Regions from separate parts of the Brevibacillus ginsengisoli genome, predicted to be linked through region 1. Evidence: riboswitches for the same ligand, from Rfam matches in the RefSeq annotation. Region 1 holds a riboswitch; each other region holds the start of a gene.
What was found. A riboswitch is a leader RNA that binds a small molecule or an ion and turns the genes downstream of it on or off. The one in region 1 is predicted to bind cyclic di-AMP.
Positions count from the first base shown of each region.

Region 2: it holds a riboswitch for cyclic di-AMP, as region 1 does, so the genes downstream of both, ACQCN2_RS20770 (3D domain-containing protein) here and ACQCN2_RS18620 (C40 family peptidase) in region 1, are expected to answer to the same signal.
Region 3: it holds a riboswitch for cyclic di-AMP, as region 1 does, so the genes downstream of both, ACQCN2_RS21220 (CAP domain-containing protein) here and ACQCN2_RS18620 (C40 family peptidase) in region 1, are expected to answer to the same signal.
Region 4: it holds a riboswitch for cyclic di-AMP, as region 1 does, so the genes downstream of both, ACQCN2_RS14920 (APC family permease) here and ACQCN2_RS18620 (C40 family peptidase) in region 1, are expected to answer to the same signal.

Region 1 is NZ_JBNJQR010000009.1:203,106-207,293, reverse strand. It holds gene liaF (cell wall-active antibiotics response protein LiaF) at 1-33, opposite strand, end outside; gene ACQCN2_RS18635 (class I SAM-dependent methyltransferase) at 85-627, opposite strand; gene ACQCN2_RS18630 (PspA/IM30 family protein) at 767-1,471, opposite strand; gene ACQCN2_RS18625 (LiaF transmembrane domain-containing protein) at 1,518-1,931, opposite strand; cyclic di-AMP (ydaO/yuaA leader) riboswitch at 2,157-2,292, shown strand; gene ACQCN2_RS18620 (C40 family peptidase) at 2,297-2,851, shown strand; gene ACQCN2_RS18615 (response regulator transcription factor) at 3,042-3,764, shown strand; gene ACQCN2_RS18610 (sensor histidine kinase) at 3,766-4,188, shown strand, end outside.
Region 2 is NZ_JBNJQR010000011.1:175,998-180,185, reverse strand. It holds gene ACQCN2_RS20780 (spore germination protein) at 1-726, shown strand, start outside; gene ACQCN2_RS20775 (Ger(x)C family spore germination protein) at 723-1,871, shown strand; cyclic di-AMP (ydaO/yuaA leader) riboswitch at 1,961-2,125, shown strand; gene ACQCN2_RS20770 (3D domain-containing protein) at 2,126-2,803, shown strand; gene ACQCN2_RS20765 (class I SAM-dependent methyltransferase) at 3,203-3,895, opposite strand; gene ACQCN2_RS20760 (hypothetical protein) at 4,132-4,188, shown strand, end outside.
Region 3 is NZ_JBNJQR010000012.1:31,676-35,863, forward strand. It holds gene ACQCN2_RS21210 (S16 family serine protease) at 1-549, shown strand, start outside; gene ACQCN2_RS21215 (hypothetical protein) at 575-1,186, shown strand; cyclic di-AMP (ydaO/yuaA leader) riboswitch at 1,260-1,427, shown strand; gene ACQCN2_RS21220 (CAP domain-containing protein) at 1,435-2,133, shown strand; gene ACQCN2_RS21225 (macrolide family glycosyltransferase) at 2,190-3,440, opposite strand; gene ACQCN2_RS21230 (methyl-accepting chemotaxis protein) at 3,548-4,188, opposite strand, start outside.
Region 4 is NZ_JBNJQR010000007.1:25,872-30,059, reverse strand. It holds gene ACQCN2_RS14930 (MarR family winged helix-turn-helix transcriptional regulator) at 1-20, shown strand, start outside; gene ACQCN2_RS14925 (MBL fold metallo-hydrolase) at 97-834, shown strand; gene ACQCN2_RS14920 (APC family permease) at 919-2,736, opposite strand; cyclic di-AMP (ydaO/yuaA leader) riboswitch at 2,831-2,963, opposite strand; gene ACQCN2_RS14915 (lysylphosphatidylglycerol synthase transmembrane domain-containing protein) at 3,210-4,151, shown strand; gene ACQCN2_RS14910 (UDP-glucose dehydrogenase family protein) at 4,161-4,188, shown strand, end outside.

The DNA of each region.
Region 1 (4,188 bases):
CGCGATTAATTTATTTAGGCGTGAAAATTTCATCTATGGTCCCCTCATCCCCGCGCTCATCACAAGCGTGCTAGAAGTCAACGTTTATTTTTTGTAACACGTATAGACAAATGCTGGCGGAAAGTTCAATAAAGTAAAGCTGATCTCCACTTTAGCGAATCGTTTCTCCAACGCTTCTTTTAGTTGTAAGGAATATTGAAAAGTGACAAAGACTCCTTCGTCATTAAGAGAATGCTCGATTTCATCCAGTAGTTCTCTGCGTGTCTCCTCTGGAAACACAGCAAAAGGCAAGCCAGAAATAATCGCATCACATTTCGTTAGATGTGTCTCTGACAAATAGCTGGAAAGTTGAACCGCTTCGTTACGAATGATAAGGGTTGGAAATCGTTTTCGCAACAGTTTTTGAAAAAGTGGATCACGTTCTATGACAAAAAAATGAGAATCTGTTTTCATCTTTTTCATGATTTCTTGGGTAAATACACCCGTGCCTGGTCCAAGCTCAACGATTACACCTGATCGCTCCCAAGATATCGGTTTCATCATGAGTGAGCTTAAAAATCTGGAGCTTGGAATGATACTGCCTACTTGAGTCGGATTTGAGACAAATCGCTTTAAAAATATAATCATGTCAGACACGAGCGTTTACCTCCAGTATGATGTCACTTTTCTAAGCACAAGCGCCAGCCATGCAACTAGATGTTGCGAATGGCTGGCTCCGCCAGAGCCTCAGATTCTTCGGCTACTGTAAGTATGAAACTTGTTCAGATTATTTCTGGCCTTCCAGCACTTCGTTCGGCTTTTCCGTTTGGGGTGCCTTTAAAGAAGCCTTCAGTTCCGCTAATTCAGTGTCAATCTCATCCTTCTCAAATTTTTGGAAAGATTGATCCAACCCAACAGAACTTGCTTTCCACTGACCACTCATAGTAGCCTCGGCTTCCATCCGCATCACTTTATCTTCCATGCGGGCGAAACCTCGACTGGCACTCTCGCAGCCCATTCCTGTAATGACATTGTTTAAGTGTTTTTGTGTACGAGCTACCTCGGCGCGAGCCACGAGGGTGTATTTTTTGGCGCGCATCTTATAGAATTCGTCTTTCAACTCACCAAGCTTCTCTCTCATCTGTTGCGCGGCTTCACGCGCCGAGATATACATCTGCTCATATTCTTCAGCGCGGGTCTCTTGTTGTTTCTTGTCCATCAAGGCACGTCTTGCCAGCTCGTCCTCTCCTTCTTGCAAGGCGAGCATGACTTGTCGATCGCGCTTTTGGACAGTTGCCTTGGCTTCTTCCAGCTGTTGGCGGAATTTCTTCTCCAGCGCGACTTGACGGGCTACTGATACCTCCACTCGTCCAATCTCCGCCTCAAGATCCCTCATATATTGATTTAGCATTACCGCAGGATCTTCCAGAGAATCCATAACATCATTGACAGAAGCTACTGTTAAATCGCGAAGTCTTTTGATAATACCCATTGTGTATTCCTCCTTGTATTTCCATTCATGTTTTTTTAAAAAAGTTTTAAACTTTGTTTCTCGCGTCCACTTCCCGCTCCCAACGATCCAGAGCGTCCTCTTTCAAAACCGCTTTGGCCCATTGTCGATCAGCATATCCGACGGCTTCATCCGTCCGGTGTGTGTCACGGCGAATCAAGCGGAACCCAAAGTAGATGACTCCAATCGCAAGCAAGCTAGAAAAGAGCAAATGCAGCTTGCCGATCATCATTAAGAAACCAAACAGGAAGATAAACAACCCAAAGAATTTTTTGCCTGCAGATTCGTCCGAAATTACTTTTTTCGCTCCAAAAATCATGATGAGCCCCGGTATAAGGAGGTGAAACAAATGTCTAACCAAACCGAGTTGGTCCACTAATAAAAGTACTCCGACGATAAGCAGGGATAATCCGAGAAACACTTTCCCCGAACGCTCCCCCATCCTTCATCCCTCCAATTCGTAATGGTGCTGTCGTTCATGTCTTTATTCTAGGCCAACTTAGCTTTTTGAATAACGGACGAGCGATTGGTTTTTCACTCCGCCTTGAGACCGATGAGAGCTCGTCCTTCAACACGACCGCCTAATTGTGTCTATTTTATGAACGTTAATTATTTAAAGAGGAAAAATTTACTTAGGGGGCGAATACTTGTACTTTGTGTAAGAATAACTCAAAAAAAGCCGAATTCCTTTATTTGGAAACGGGGGAACCAATCTTTTGGGGTGAATAGCTGTCGAAAAACAGCTTAGGGGACCTTTCAACCGAACCCATCAGCTAACCTCGTAGGCTCACGGAAGGGGCAGCCTCATTGCGTAAGTTTGTTTGGGCTTTTGTTCTTGCTGGACTCTTATCAATGGGTACAATCTCAGCGTATGCTGATGAGAATGTACTTGATTCAACCGTGAAGGAGCTATACGGTGTGCCTTACAAGGCATCGGGTACCAGCACTCGAGGATTTGACTGCTCCGGTTTTACACAATACGTGTTTCAGAAGCTGGGCGTAGACATCCCTCATTCTTCAGCTGCGCAGTATCAGATGGGCAAGGCTGTAGAGAGATCACAGCTTCTACCTGGTGATCTCGTGTTCTTCAAAACAAATGGACACAGCGTATCTCATGTGGGAATCTACCTTGGAAACAACACCTTCATTCACTCTGAATCAGGAGTTGGCGTCGTCAAAACCAAATTGACTGATCCCTACTACTGGTCCGAGCGTTATGTTGGTGCGAAGCGTATTGCTCTTCCAGCTCTTCAGGATTCACCAGATTCAAATCAGATGCTGGCTCAAAGCAAGAAAAAGAGCGTACAGGCAGCTTCTATAACTGAAACAGCGAAAAAGCCTTCACCACAGAAAAAACACTAAGTTCTACGTACATCAAAGGTCAGAGGACATTTTCCTCTGACTTTTTCTGATTATAATTAGTACCTGCTCCCATGAGATGGTTATATATAATGTTGTCTATATGTTTCTTCTATAAGAAATTACCGTCCCAGTTCTCATGGAAAGCGTGTTATATTTGAGGTAGTGAAACTCGATTATGGGGGAGTCTTTTTTGAAAGAACATATACTCGTTGTTGATGATACACAGGAGATTCTTGAACTCCTGCACGACATACTTGAAAGTGAAGGTTTTCAGGTTACTGTAACTGAAGATGGTGCTGAAGCCCTGGTTCTGTTGAAGAACGGATTACAACCCGACCTAATCCTCCTAGACATCATGATGCCCAACATGAGTGGCTACGAGTTGTGCGCCCAGATTCGCCGTGAATCTGACATTCCGATTCTATTCTTGAGCGCCAAAGGAAAAGCGGTAGATAAAGTAGTTGGACTCGAAATCGGCGCGGACGATTATATCACCAAACCGTTTGATGCCGAAGAGTTGTTGGCCCGCGTACGCGCACACCTTCGCCGCTACGATCGGATTCGCAAAGTAACGATTACCGATGCGCCTGACAAAGATGCCTCCACTTCTCCTATTACCATTCTGAAGTTTAAAGGACTGGAGATTCATAAGGAGACCTACTCCGTTTTTGTGGAAGGCGAAAAGGTGGAGCTGTCCACGAAGGAATTCCAACTGCTTACTTTTCTGGCGGAGAATCCAGGCATTGTCTTCACCCGTGAACAGATCTATGATCGCGTATGGGGATATGGCTATGGTTCACTGAATACAGTAACCGTTCATATTAAAAACCTGCGGGAGAAGCTGGAATCGGAGCGAATCTTCATTAAAACACAATGGGGTACCGGGTACGTATTCATCGGGGAGCGTCAGTAGGATGGGAATAGGTAAAAAACTATTCTTGTCCTTTCTCGCTGTAATCGGCATTCATCTTCTGACCTACAACCTTTTTTTCAAGCAACTGATTGTCGAGCAAATGAAAACGGATCGCCACGAGCAGTTTTTGCAAGAAATGGAGGCTGCCAAGCTCGTCCGCTTCAATCAATTGATGCGCAACAGTGTTTTTAAAGACCCAATCGAAGTGAAAGAATTGGATGATCAGCTTCCCAAAGAATTGATGTATCGAGTTACGGTCTACGACGCAAATGGGAACAAGCTTTTCTCCAAACCATCGCCGGCCTATGATATGAAAAAAACCGGTAAAAAGATTATCGCCGAATACCATTTCAATCACGAACCTCCCAACCAGGGACAAACCGTCATTGAATTCTTTACGGATGATTATGATATTCTCGCTTCC
Region 2 (4,188 bases), on a different contig from region 1:
TTGATAGACGGTAATCCGTCGGCGATTATTGCCCCGACGAACTTAATGCAATTGATAAAGTCACCAGAAGACGTGCATTTTACCTTTCTTTCGGTTACTTTTGGTAGATTACTACGATTAATCGGTTTGATGTTATCCTTGTTTTTACCTGGTTTTTGGATTGCGTTGGTTTCCTATCATCAAGATCAACTACCATTCCCTTTGCTTGCCACCGTAACAGTTAATCGTGTAGGGTTACCAATTTCTGCTCCTACTGAGATGTTGCTAATGATCATCCTTGTGGATATTTTCAGAGAAGCAGGCGTTCGATTGCCAACCGCATTAGGGAATACCATTACGGTAGTCGGCGGATTAACTATTGGAGACGCCGCCATTCGCGCAGGTCTGGTTAGCCCATCCATGGTAGTGGTTGCTTCGCTAACTGCGGTAGCAGGATCAACCTTGGTTAGTCAGGCCCTAGTGGGATCCATCAGTGTGTTGCGAATTATTATTTTCTTTTTATGTGCCTCGCTCGGGATGTACGGAGTTTTTGTTTCATTTTTTGGCATTGTTTTATACCTGTCTTCGCTTCAATCCTTCGGTGTTCCCTATCTTGCACCTGTTTCTCCAATTAACTTCAAGGATGTCATTAAATCGATCTTCCGTGTTCCCTGGCCACTCATGAAAAGCAGACCGAGCATTCTTAATCCTCAGGATAAAAGCAGGCAATCGGGGGAAAGCGAATGATTTGGTGCAGAAGAAAGGCAACCCTAATCTTTCTGATCTGTTCCGTTATCCTTACAGGCTGTTGGGATGAAAGAGAGATTGAAGACCAAAGCTATGTGACCTCCATTGGAATCGACTACGAGAAAAATCAATATGCCATTTATGTCCAAGTGCTTGATTTTAGCAATGTAGCCAAACAAGAGGGAGCGAGGTCGAGAGGTGAACCAGGAGTTTGGGTAGGAAAAGCGCTAGGCTCTACGTTAAACTCTGCTTTTAATAATCTGTATCCGACAGCTCAGCAACAGGTATTTTGGGGACATGTCAAAGCGATTGTCTATTCGGAAAGAGCCCTGAAACATCAGCCGAAAGAGATAGTGGAAATCATTAATCGTTACAGGGAGATGAGATACGACATTTGGGCGTACAGTACAAGGGAATCATTGGAGAAAGTGTTCACAGTAATCCCCTTTTTTAAATTAAGTCCGCTTGCTTCCATCCTCCATGAACCTGTTGACACGTATAACCAGCGATCCGTGATTGAGCCTGTTTATCATTACCGGTTTATCAGAGAGTTAATGGAACCCCCCGGCACAACCTTGCTTCCAACTCTGACAATTGATCCAAACAGATGGAAAGAATCACAAAAACCACATAGTCTATTAAGGGTGAATGGTGCTTGCCTGTTCCATCATGGCAAATATAACGGGTATTTAAAGGAACCCAATCTCATTGGACTTCGTTGGGTGTCGAAAAAAACAGAACGTACTTTTGTCCTCGTCAAACTAAATGGAAAAGCGGCGGCAACTGTTGTGATTCTACACCCCAAACCCCAGATTACCTATCGTGTTACCGGAAACAAGCCAACTTTTCAGATTCATGTAAAGGCGAAAGGTGTACTGAATGAATTCTTAACAGATATCCCTCTTCAACAGTTAGAAAAAGAAGTCTCGTCTATCATCCAAAAAGAGATTAGAGATACCTATGAAAAAGGGCTGTCGATTGGCGTAGATGTGTATCACTTAGAGGAGAAGCTGTATCGGGAGGACCCTAATCTTTGGCGAAAAGTTAAAGGAAACAAAGACTCATTTCTTCAAACGGGTTCGTTGGATGAGATAGGAGTCGATGTTTCCGTGGATTTTACGGGTAAGTACAAATACATACATTAAACTGGTCGTTGGATCGGGCGTTTTCCACAATTACCAACATTTTAGCATTTTTTGAACCCTGCTCTTATGTTAAGGTTTAAAAAGTGTTACGAAATAAAATGCCGAAACTTGGAAACAAGTGCGGGGGACGAGACTTCCACCTGGAAGTCAAATAAGGATCATTCGTGGTCCTTTGGGGTGAATTGCGCAAGCAACGGGTTGACTCCTCAATCCGAATCCGACAGCTAACCTCGTAGGCTAAGGAGGAGCTTTAATTGAAAAAACGCAACAAAACCCTCTTGTCATTGACACTAGGGATCTTTCTCGCAGGCATGTCCGGCAATGTGTTCGCCGCAGAAGAAACACATGTAATTGCTCAAGGGGACACATTCTGGACGCTCTCCCAGAAGTATCAGCTTCCTTTGGATGTTATACTTAAGCTTAACAACGAAAAAGACCCGCTTCAGTTGCAGCCGGGTATGGTTGTGAAACTTTCAGCACCTGTGACGAAGCCTGCTGCACAACCTGCATCCAAACCTGCTGCACAACCAGAAACCAAGCCAGTTCATATTGAAAGTGTTGCGCCTAAGAGTGTCGGACCAGTAGTGAAAACAGCAGATGGACAGGAACTCCCTGTCGCGCGCTGCATTCCTGCGAAAGCAACGGCGTATACAGCTGACGCAAGTGAAAATGGCGGTTATGCTGGGCTTGATTACTTTGGAAATCCGTTAAAAGTAGGAAGTATTGCTGTGGACCCTAATGTTATTCCGTTGGGTTCGACTGTTTATGTTACAGGATACAAAACAAACGGATTACCTGCTAGCGGAATGATTGCTCGTGCGGTAGACGTTGGTGGAGCCATAAAAGGTTCCAAGGTCGATATTTTCGTACCGGGTGGACATGCTGATGACTTTGGGATTCAGGATGTAAAAGTATACGTCCTGAAGAAGTAGTTAGCCTGCAAGAGAAAACGGGTTGCTTATCGAAGAGTGAAGAACCTTCGGATAAGCGACCCGTTTTCACGTTTTAGATGAACATAAAAGCCTATGTTAAACTTTTTTCTTAATATTGGAATGTTAAATTACTTTAAATAGGTAAGTAATTTAACATTATTTCCATTCGCGTAAGCCCACCAAGAAAAGATTTCGTCCGCTTGCCCCCTCTCACCGGGGGGTTGAAACACAGTCTCCTTGGAAGTGAGACTTAGCGAAGGAACGGAGAAAGGGATAAGAGTCGCCACCCAACCCCTTTAAGGGGCGCGAAGCGTTTGGCGACTCCCTTTCGTAGTGAGAGAGCGGACTTTCCCCCTTCATTGCGAACTTCCACAGAGCGAAAAGGGACGAAGTCTTTTCTCACACTTTGCGAAGAGCGAACACCGTCAAGAAACTAAGCGACTGTTTAAGTTCGGAGGTAAGCGTCTCAGCTATTGACGGGTCGACACCTTCCTTATAAACAGGATGCTCAACCAGCAATTCAAACCCGTTCTCCAAAGCCAACTGGCACGCTTCCCACGGCATCATGGTATTCTGGATGATCGCTTCGTGATAAAGGCGGCGGTAGCTGTAAGCTCGAGGAGCGGCTGTTGGTCCCAACACGCCGAGGAGAAGAACTCCTCCCGGTTGAAGCAGTCTGCTAAACTCTTGCAGCGTTACGAGAGGAGATTCTGTCCACTCGATCACGTTAACAGCGAGAATCGCCGCAAAGGACGTATCCTCAAACGGCAGGGCGGTAATATCATGCGAATGGAACATTAAGTTCAGATCAGGTGACATCCGTTTTTTCGCCAGCATAATCATTTCATCGGAGAGGTCGACGCCAGTAACCGAGTAACCATCAGCAGCCAATTTCCAGCTTCCATAGCCGTCTCCGCAACCGGCATCCAGTACAGATCCCGCTTGGGGTTGTACCAGCTGACGAAGCATGGGGAGAATCGTCCGTCGACTGCCGTTTTCCCACATTTCCTTACTGCGAGAGTGCCAATTGGCCGCATTGCGATTCCACTGCCAGGCGACACCTGCATTCCATATGATTTCTTGCTCGGACATAGCCATACTCCTTTATCTATCAGGTTTTTGACAGCGCTTTCTTCATCAATTTCTATGTTATCATGTTTTTTCTAATTTTCACACAAGTTATCAAGGAACTGGAAGATGGAGGAAGATGACGGTCTTGAGGCGGAGTGAAAAACCAATCCTTCGACCGTTTGTACCAAATATATCCTCCTGTAAGATAAACCTGTAAGCAAATCGTTACACGAAAACATAGGAAAAGGTGATGGAAAATGAAACAGGCAAAATTGGCCATGGTAGGAGCAGCTTTAGTAGGTTCGGTTCTATTT
Region 3 (4,188 bases), on a different contig from region 1:
ATAACCTTTCACTATGATCGCGAACAGGTTAGCTTTGAGCCAGCTTCTCGAGACGAGTCAAGCAATAACGAAGAGTTACAGAATGAAGAGGAGATTTCCAAGGAAACGGTGGTTACCAATGCGCTACAAGTTTCCGGTTATTCGGTAGATTCATCTCAATCAGTCAACTCCAAGTATGCGAGCATTATGGAGAAGTCTGCTCAATATGTCGGAAATTCTTTTGGCTTGATGGCCGGAATCGGATTGGTGGAAGAGGAGAGCCTTGAGGATTTTTCTCGAGGTGGCAAATATACCATCGCGGGCACAGGCACACTGGAACAAGACGGTACCGTCGGGTCGGTGGGAGGTATTCGGGAAAAGGTAGAGACCGCGGCACAAAGTGGAGTTGATTATTTTTTCGTTCCAAAAGACAAGGGGAGTTTTCCCTTTGGGGTAGTAAGCAATCAGGAAGAAGCCGAGCAATATGCGAAGGAGCACAGTCTCCATTTGCAGATCATACCAGTCGAGACACTGGAAGAAGCCTTGTCCTTTCTGAAAAACTTGCCATGAGCAAAAAGGAGATGCAAGTAGATTAATGGAAACAAAGTCCGAACGAATTGGAAAATTTCTATTTTTATTATTGATTGTAGGCGCAATTTGTTCTTGTTTAAGCCTCATCGGCAGTGTCATCGCGGTGTGGGATGAACTCTTTTATTTTGATTATGTAGGATGGATAGACGCATCTTTGGGGGTGTTCAACTTTGTGCTTGGTTGGTTGACGGTTATCCTTTTTCTGTTCTGGATTTATCATGTTCACAAGGATTTTCGCCAAATCGCTTGGAACTATCCCGTTACCCCAGGGGATGCTTTAGCCCGCATCATCGTTCCCCTCTATAATCTTATAGGGTTATGGACCGTTTACTCGGACATGGCAAAATTCCTGACCAAAATGGATGACAAAACAAAGATGTACGGAAAACGCCTCCTAAACCTCATCCCGTTCTATTACATCGGACAGATGATCTATCGGTACTTGAACCAAATGCTGTTAAGAGACGACAATCCTTCAAACAGTTTAATCATGTGGGCGCTAGTTCTCGAAATTTTGGTTTCTCTGATGTATATCTGTATGTTTGTCCTTATCACAGGCGGGTTAAAAGCGGTTCAAGAGCATAAGTTGAGTGAGCAAGCAGCAACGGAAGGTTGATTTCTTCCAGTGGAAAAACCAACCGCAATTGACAACATTATTACGTTTATTCCCAATATATTATCTGTTATCCTTTTTGTCATGACCGAAACTACTTAAAAATCGAGTAGTGCGGGGGAAAGAATTTTTGCAGATTTGGCCGATAGACCGATCTGCTAGGGGTGAATCGCTCACGCAGCGTAGGTTTGTATCCTCAATCCGAATCCGACACCTAACCTCGTAGGTAACAAAAAGGAGTGAGTAGAACCATGAAAAAGCGTTTTTCCAGAAAACCTCTCATGGCCATTGCATTAGGTTTGGCGTTGTCAAGCATCACGACGTCCGCATTCGCCGCTACTTATCAGGTGAAACCTAACGACACATTATCGAATATTGCCCAGAATCAAGGCGTCCCGTTCTATCAATTGCTTTGGGCAAATCCGCAGATCTGCAATCCCGACCTGATCTTCGCGGGGATGACTCTTAATGTACCACAGCAATCGAATAGCCAGCCAGTTAACAATACAGTAGTCAGCCAGCCACAAACAAACCAACAGCCTGTACAACAGCCTGTACAGCAAACACCAGAAGTTGGAACCTATGCTCAACAAGTGTTTACTATCGTGAATCAGGAGCGTGCCAAAGCTGGTCTGAAGCCACTGCAGCTTGACAGCACTCTCTCTAAAGTGGCCAATGATAAAGCGGTTGATATGTCAACGAACCATTATTTCGATCACAACAGCCCCACCTATGGTAGTCCTTTTGACATGATGAAGCAGTATGGCATTTCCTCTAGTTATGCTGGTGAAAATATCGCCATGGGTCAACAAAGCGCCCAACAGGTAATGAATGATTGGATGAACAGTCAAGGACATCGGGAAAATATCTTAAACCCCAACTTTGATACCATTGGAATTGGCTATTACAATGGCTATTGGGTGCAGGAGTTTACCGGAAAAGTTAACTAGAATTAAAGAGGTAATTCAGGAACAAAAGCAACTGTTTCTGAATTACCTCTTTTACTTTACTCTCGATTCTTGTTAGTGGATTCATTTATTCTATCGACTTGTTGCCGGTCATTTAGCACATCAACGCTGCCGAGTATCTCATCAACAGCTTGATGATACCCACCTGATTTCCGAAAGGATTCCCCAATATTTGCAGCAGCTTTCTTGAAAGATGAAAGGTTTAACACATGATCTACGGCTTCACGCAGTTGATTTGCGGTCAAGCTTTGCATTTGTAATTGAATGCCTGCTCCAATATTAGCGACTTGCCCCGCAATTATCGGCTGATCCGCGCTTTGTGGAAGTACAATCAGCGGAACCCCGTAATAGAGGCCTTCACTGGTACTGTTCATTCCACCATGTGTAATAAATAATCTAGTATGTTGCAGTACGTCAGTTTGTGGAACATAATTTTTTACGATGAAGTTTTTAGGGATTTCCCCCAAATCAGAAATTTGGGTTTTATTCCCAATAGACATGACAATCGTATGATCAGTGTTCTCAAACGCCTCAAAACAAAGCTTATAGAAATCGATTGCTTGGTTAAGGACTGTCCCCAGTGAAATGTAAATTAGTTTTTTTCCCTTGATCGTAGTAAAGTCGAAGTTTTCTTGAGTGAATCGTGAAGTGATGGATGGACCTACAAATTTATACGTTTGGTCGAATGCTTCTCCATCAGGTTGGAACTCCCTTGTTGTATAAACGATTGTAAGTGGTGCAGGATTACAAAACACTTCGTAAGGAGAACGGATCTCCACACCATATTTTTCCTTGACCATTTTCGTCAGCCTTTGAAATTCATCTTCTATTGGTTTAACTATTTCTGTAGGAATTTTTTTAGAAAGCTGTTCCAACATTTTATCGAAAGATTCTTTTGTCTGCGCAAAAGAAGTACAAGAGTTGATTGCGGGAAGCTTAAGAATTTGAGCAAGTAAATGTCCACAACCAAACATGGAATCATGGATGATGTAATCAAAATGCTCATCTTTGATCTGTTCAAGAACGCTTGGTATGACGATATCTGCCGTAAGCAAAAGACCGTTGATTCTCTCAAGTAAATAATTTCTTCCACCTGAGATAAAGGCTTTTATAAATTTTTGATCGTCAAATGTTCGTACTGAAGCACCCGTCTTCTCAATACGCTCCCGAAAAGCTTCTATCGAAAAGTACACGACCTCTTCCCCACGCGAAATGAGTTCTTGCACAACTCCAATAGTTGGATTGATATGTCCCTCGGATCCACCGTTAATAAATAAAACACGCGCCATTTCTACCACTCCTTAAGCTTACTGTTCACTAAATTGGGTAAAGTAAGGGGCACTGTCTCATCGCTCGAATCACATAATGGAATCAAGTTTATTATAGTTCAAAACGTCTACACCTTATAATGCGCAATCATTGCGGACAATTCTTCTGCCAAATGGGAGAGTGCCGTTGCGGATGAAGATATCTCTTCCATGGAGGCCAACTGCTGTTCGGAGGCAGCCGCATTCTGATGTGTAGCGCTTGACGTTTCCTCTGCCGACTGTGTAATTTCATCGGTTGATGATGCAAGCTGTTGCGTACCAAGATTGAGTTTCTCGACGGCGGACGATACTTCCTTCACCTTCACGGTCAGGCTATTGATCGCTGCCTGAATTTGAACGAAGGATTGGTTGGCCTGATCTGTTTTCTCCAGTCCGTGTGTCACTTCTTCGGCATTTTGATTTCCAACCTGAATGGCTTGTTCCACCTGATTCTGGATGATTGCGATCAAGTCGCTAATCTGTTGCGCCGACTTCGCTGACTGCTCGGCTAGCTTGCGTACTTCGTCTGCTACAACCGCAAATCCACGACCATGCTCTCCTGCTCTTGCTGCTTCTATGGCTGCGTTTAAGGCCAGCAAATTGGTCTGATTGGCAATATCGGTAATCATGTTGACGATTGTCCCGATCTCTTGGGAGCGATCTCCCAAATTGCTGATCATGTGGTTCGTCTCTTCACTTACCGTTTTAATCTTCTCGATCTGACGGAGCA
Region 4 (4,188 bases), on a different contig from region 1:
TGCAAGAAATTCAACTTTAAGAATGGGGGGATTTGGGTTTCTTGAGGAGGGTTACTGATATAATGATAGGTAGCAAATATAATGGGAGGGTATTGTATGCATTACATACATGTACTGGACATTGAATTTGAGTATAGCGGACAAAGGCAAGTCATTCATCCTGTTATTCTTCAAAGTGAGCAAGATACCATTCTGATTGACTGTGGTTATCCAAATTTTGAAGCCTATCTTGAGGAAGCCGCCAAACGGAATAATGTCGATCTTGCCTCGTTAACCAAAGTGATCGTGACTCATCACGATTTGGATCATATGGGCTCGCTTGCCGCTTTAAAGCGATTGTACCCGCAAGTGGAGATTATTGCATATGACTTTGAAAAACCATATATCGATGGGACAAAAAAGTCTTTACGGCTTGAACAAGCGGAATCGAGCTTTGATGCGTTGCCGGAAGAAGCAAAGCCTTTTGCGGAACAATTTATGTCCTTCGTGAAATCCATTGAACCGGCATCGGTTGATCGCACGGTCTCTGCCGGTGAACGACTTCCTTGGTGCGGTGGCATTGAGATTGTCCACACTCCCGGTCATATGCCTGGCCATATCTCATTGTACCTTCCAGCAAGTAAAACATTGATCGCTGGGGACGCTGTTGTCGTGCAGCAAGGAGCTCTGAATATCGCAAATCCTCAATATACAATGGATATGGAAGAGGCTGTACGCTCCGTTCGACGAATGCTTGACTACGACATTGATCAGTTGATTTGCTATCATGGAGGGGTTTTTCAGGGCGATGTGAAGGCGGCTTTGAAAAAGATCATACAAGACTATTCCGAGTAGAAAAAGATCGACAAGCCAAGATGGTTCCTGAAAGTTTAAAAAACGACCAGCCGTGTGATGGCTGGTCGTTGCTTTTTCATTTGATTATTTCTGCAAATGATATGGCACGGTTGCTACGGTTACGTTTTTACGAGTGAACAGGTAGGCGCGAATCAGCCAACTGGTCTGATTGTGCAGGAAGTTGTGCCACCACTTCTTCGTGATAAACTGCGGCATTAAGATGGTAATATGGCCATTCTTCGCTGTTTTCCATTCAACCGTATCGATAAACTTGATTAACGGTTTCAGGATGCTTCGATAGCGGGAGCGAAGGACGATCAGACGAATGCCGGGATTCCATTCCGCCCATTTGCTCTCCATTTTGTCGACGGACTCATCATCAAAGCCTACATAAACGGCCACCACATTATCCGTCATCGACTTGGCGTAGCCGATCGTTTCCATGACCACACGGGTTACCCCGGCAACCGGAATGACAACCACATTGTCTTTGCTTATCGGCTTGTCCCGAGAAATGTCAATTCGCAGCTCTTCGGCAATATCGTCATAATGCTGATGAATGTTGCGGAAAACGAGAATAACCACTGGCAAAAACACAAAGATGATCCACACCTGCGAAAACTTCGTAATGGTAAAAATAAGGGCAATCGATAGCGTAGTGAGCATCCCAATCGTGTTAATGCTAAATGGAAGCGCCCAGCCTCGAGGTTTGCGCGTGAACCATCTTTTCATCATCCCAGCCTGTGACAGCGTGAACGGAATAAATACGCCCAGTGCGTACAGTGGGATCAGGTTCTCCGTATCTCCTTTGAAAATCACGATGAGCAGAGCAGAGAACACACCTAGCACAATAATCCCGTTGGAGAAGCCGAGCCGATCTCCTCGTACCATGAACATGTGCGGCATAAATTTATCCTTCGCCAGCATAAAAGCAAGTAAAGGAAAAGCGGAGTATGCCGTATTGGCGGCTAGGAACAGAATCAAAGCGGTGATCGTCTGAATGCCATAATAAATCCCGCCGCGTCCAAACGTAGCCGCTGCAATTTGAGAGACAACCGTTTCTTTCGGGTTAGGAGAGATTCCATACCAGTAGGCCAAAAAGCTGATGCCAATAAACATACAGCCCAGGATTGCCCCCATCATTGCAAGGGTAATGGCCGCATTTTTTTCAGAAGGTGCCTTGAAGTTGGGAATGGCGTTGGATACTGCTTCCACCCCTGTTAGCGCCGAACAGCCTGAGCTAAAGGCTTTTAACAGAATAAATAGGCTGATACCCGAAATCGAGACACCATAGGTAGGTTGGTGAGCAGGAATCGTTCCTGTCATCAGTTGATAGAATCCACTTATGATTAATACGAAAATAGCAAAAACAAACAGATAAACTGGATAAGCAAGAATGGTGGCTGATTCGGAGATCCCGCGCAAATTCAGAATGGTAAGAATAAGAATCATGCCAACTGCAATCAGAACACGGTCCTCGTGTAAAAACGGAAAAGCTGAGGTAATGGCATCGGTGCCGGCAGAAGCGCTAACAGCAACCGTCAGGATATAATCCACCAAAAGCGAACCACCCGCCACTAATCCAAAAGGCAAACCCAAATTTTCCTTTGCGACGATGTACGCTCCGCCTCCAGAGGGGTACGTAAAGATCGTCTGGCGATACGACAGGATGAGAACAGTTAACAATCCGAGTACGGCAATCGAAATCGGAATGGAATACCAGAGGGCGGTAAAGCCTCCCACCATCAAAACGAGCAAGATTTGCTCTGTTCCGTAGGCGACCGATGATAAAGCGTCAGATGAGAGGACCGCTAACGCTTTCAGCTTGCTCAGTTTTTCATCAGCCAGTGCGGTTGATTTCATTGGGCGGCCAATGAGAAAACGTTTTAACTTCGATACCATGATGTGTAATCCCCGCTTTGTGTAAGATAGTTCAATCGCTCATTTACAACACAAAAAACACAAGGAGGATTAAGTACGGTCTTGTGTCAACAGTATTCACCCCGATCCACGCTTACGAGGTTAGCTGACGGATTCGGACAGATTCGAGTTGCCCTACTCATCGCTTCAGATGAGATTCACCCCAGAAGATTGGTTCCCCCGTTCATTCGATTAAGCGTTCACCTATTCAATTTAAGATAATTACATACGAAATCCTACACTCCCGAAATTCAAACAGCAAGTGTCTAAAATCGCTGAGTAAGCGTTTACAATGGACAAAATTACACGTTAGCTTCTTACTGCTATCTGAATCATGTTCTGCTATATTTGTGGATGAGCTGTTTTTCGTCTGGAAATGGGACGTTCGTACTATATTTTTCCGGAAGAATGAATGGCTATCAAAAGACTATGATGGTTAAAGGATTGCATATGGAATGAACAAAAAAACGATTGGAATTTGGGGCATTCGCCTGATCATTTTTGCCGCGTTTGTGTACCTGTGCCTGGGGTGGTTTGATCTCAAGCTAGTCGCGAATCAATTGCTGCGTCTGCTTGCTCAGCCGATAGCTCTACTTTTGATGACGGTCTTGTATGGTATGGCTTTTGTTCTGCGGGCCGTTGCCTGGCGACGATACTTGCATGATCATGTATCCTTCAAGGTTTGTCTGCATGCATTATTTTATAGTTTATTCATCAATCACATTCTTCCGTTTAAAGTGGGAGAAGTTGTGCGAGCAGGTTATCTGGTCCAAGGCAAGCATGCCAGTTGGGACGAAGCGGCTCATTCCGTGATTGTACTTCGCAGTCTGGATGTCCTTACGCTGGGGCTATTCTCCGGGATCGGGGTCTTGGTCATCGGGCTTCGTGTTTCGTGGTTCGCGATGATTGGATTTGTGCTGGGAATCATGCTTGTCATCGGCCTTGTCTATTTTTTATCCAAACAGAAGTTGTCTGGCTTCCTGCACAAGCATGTCCGTCTAATGAAGCAAGCGATGAGTGGAACAAGCGGCGTCATGATCGTGAGCTTGACCGCAATTAGCTGGTTACTGGAAGCGTTTGTGGTGATTGGTGTTGCTCACGCTTTAAAGATCAAGCTGTCTTTTCTTCAGGGGGTCTGGGTGACCAGCATGACGATTGCGGGACAGACGTTTAATTTTACTCCTGGCGGGATTGGAACGTACGAGAGTGTGATGAGCTTTTCGCTGGCGGCAGTGGGGATGTCGCTTTCGAACGCATACGCGGTTGCTTTGCTTAGTCACGGATTCAAATTCATCTTTTCATTCGCGGCAGGCGCCTATGTACTCATCACCTCGCCTGTATCGCTGCGGGATGTACGAAAATGGACGGCAAAGAAAAAGCTAGAAGAACAGAAATGAGGCAACTACATGACAAAAATATCCATTATGGGAACAG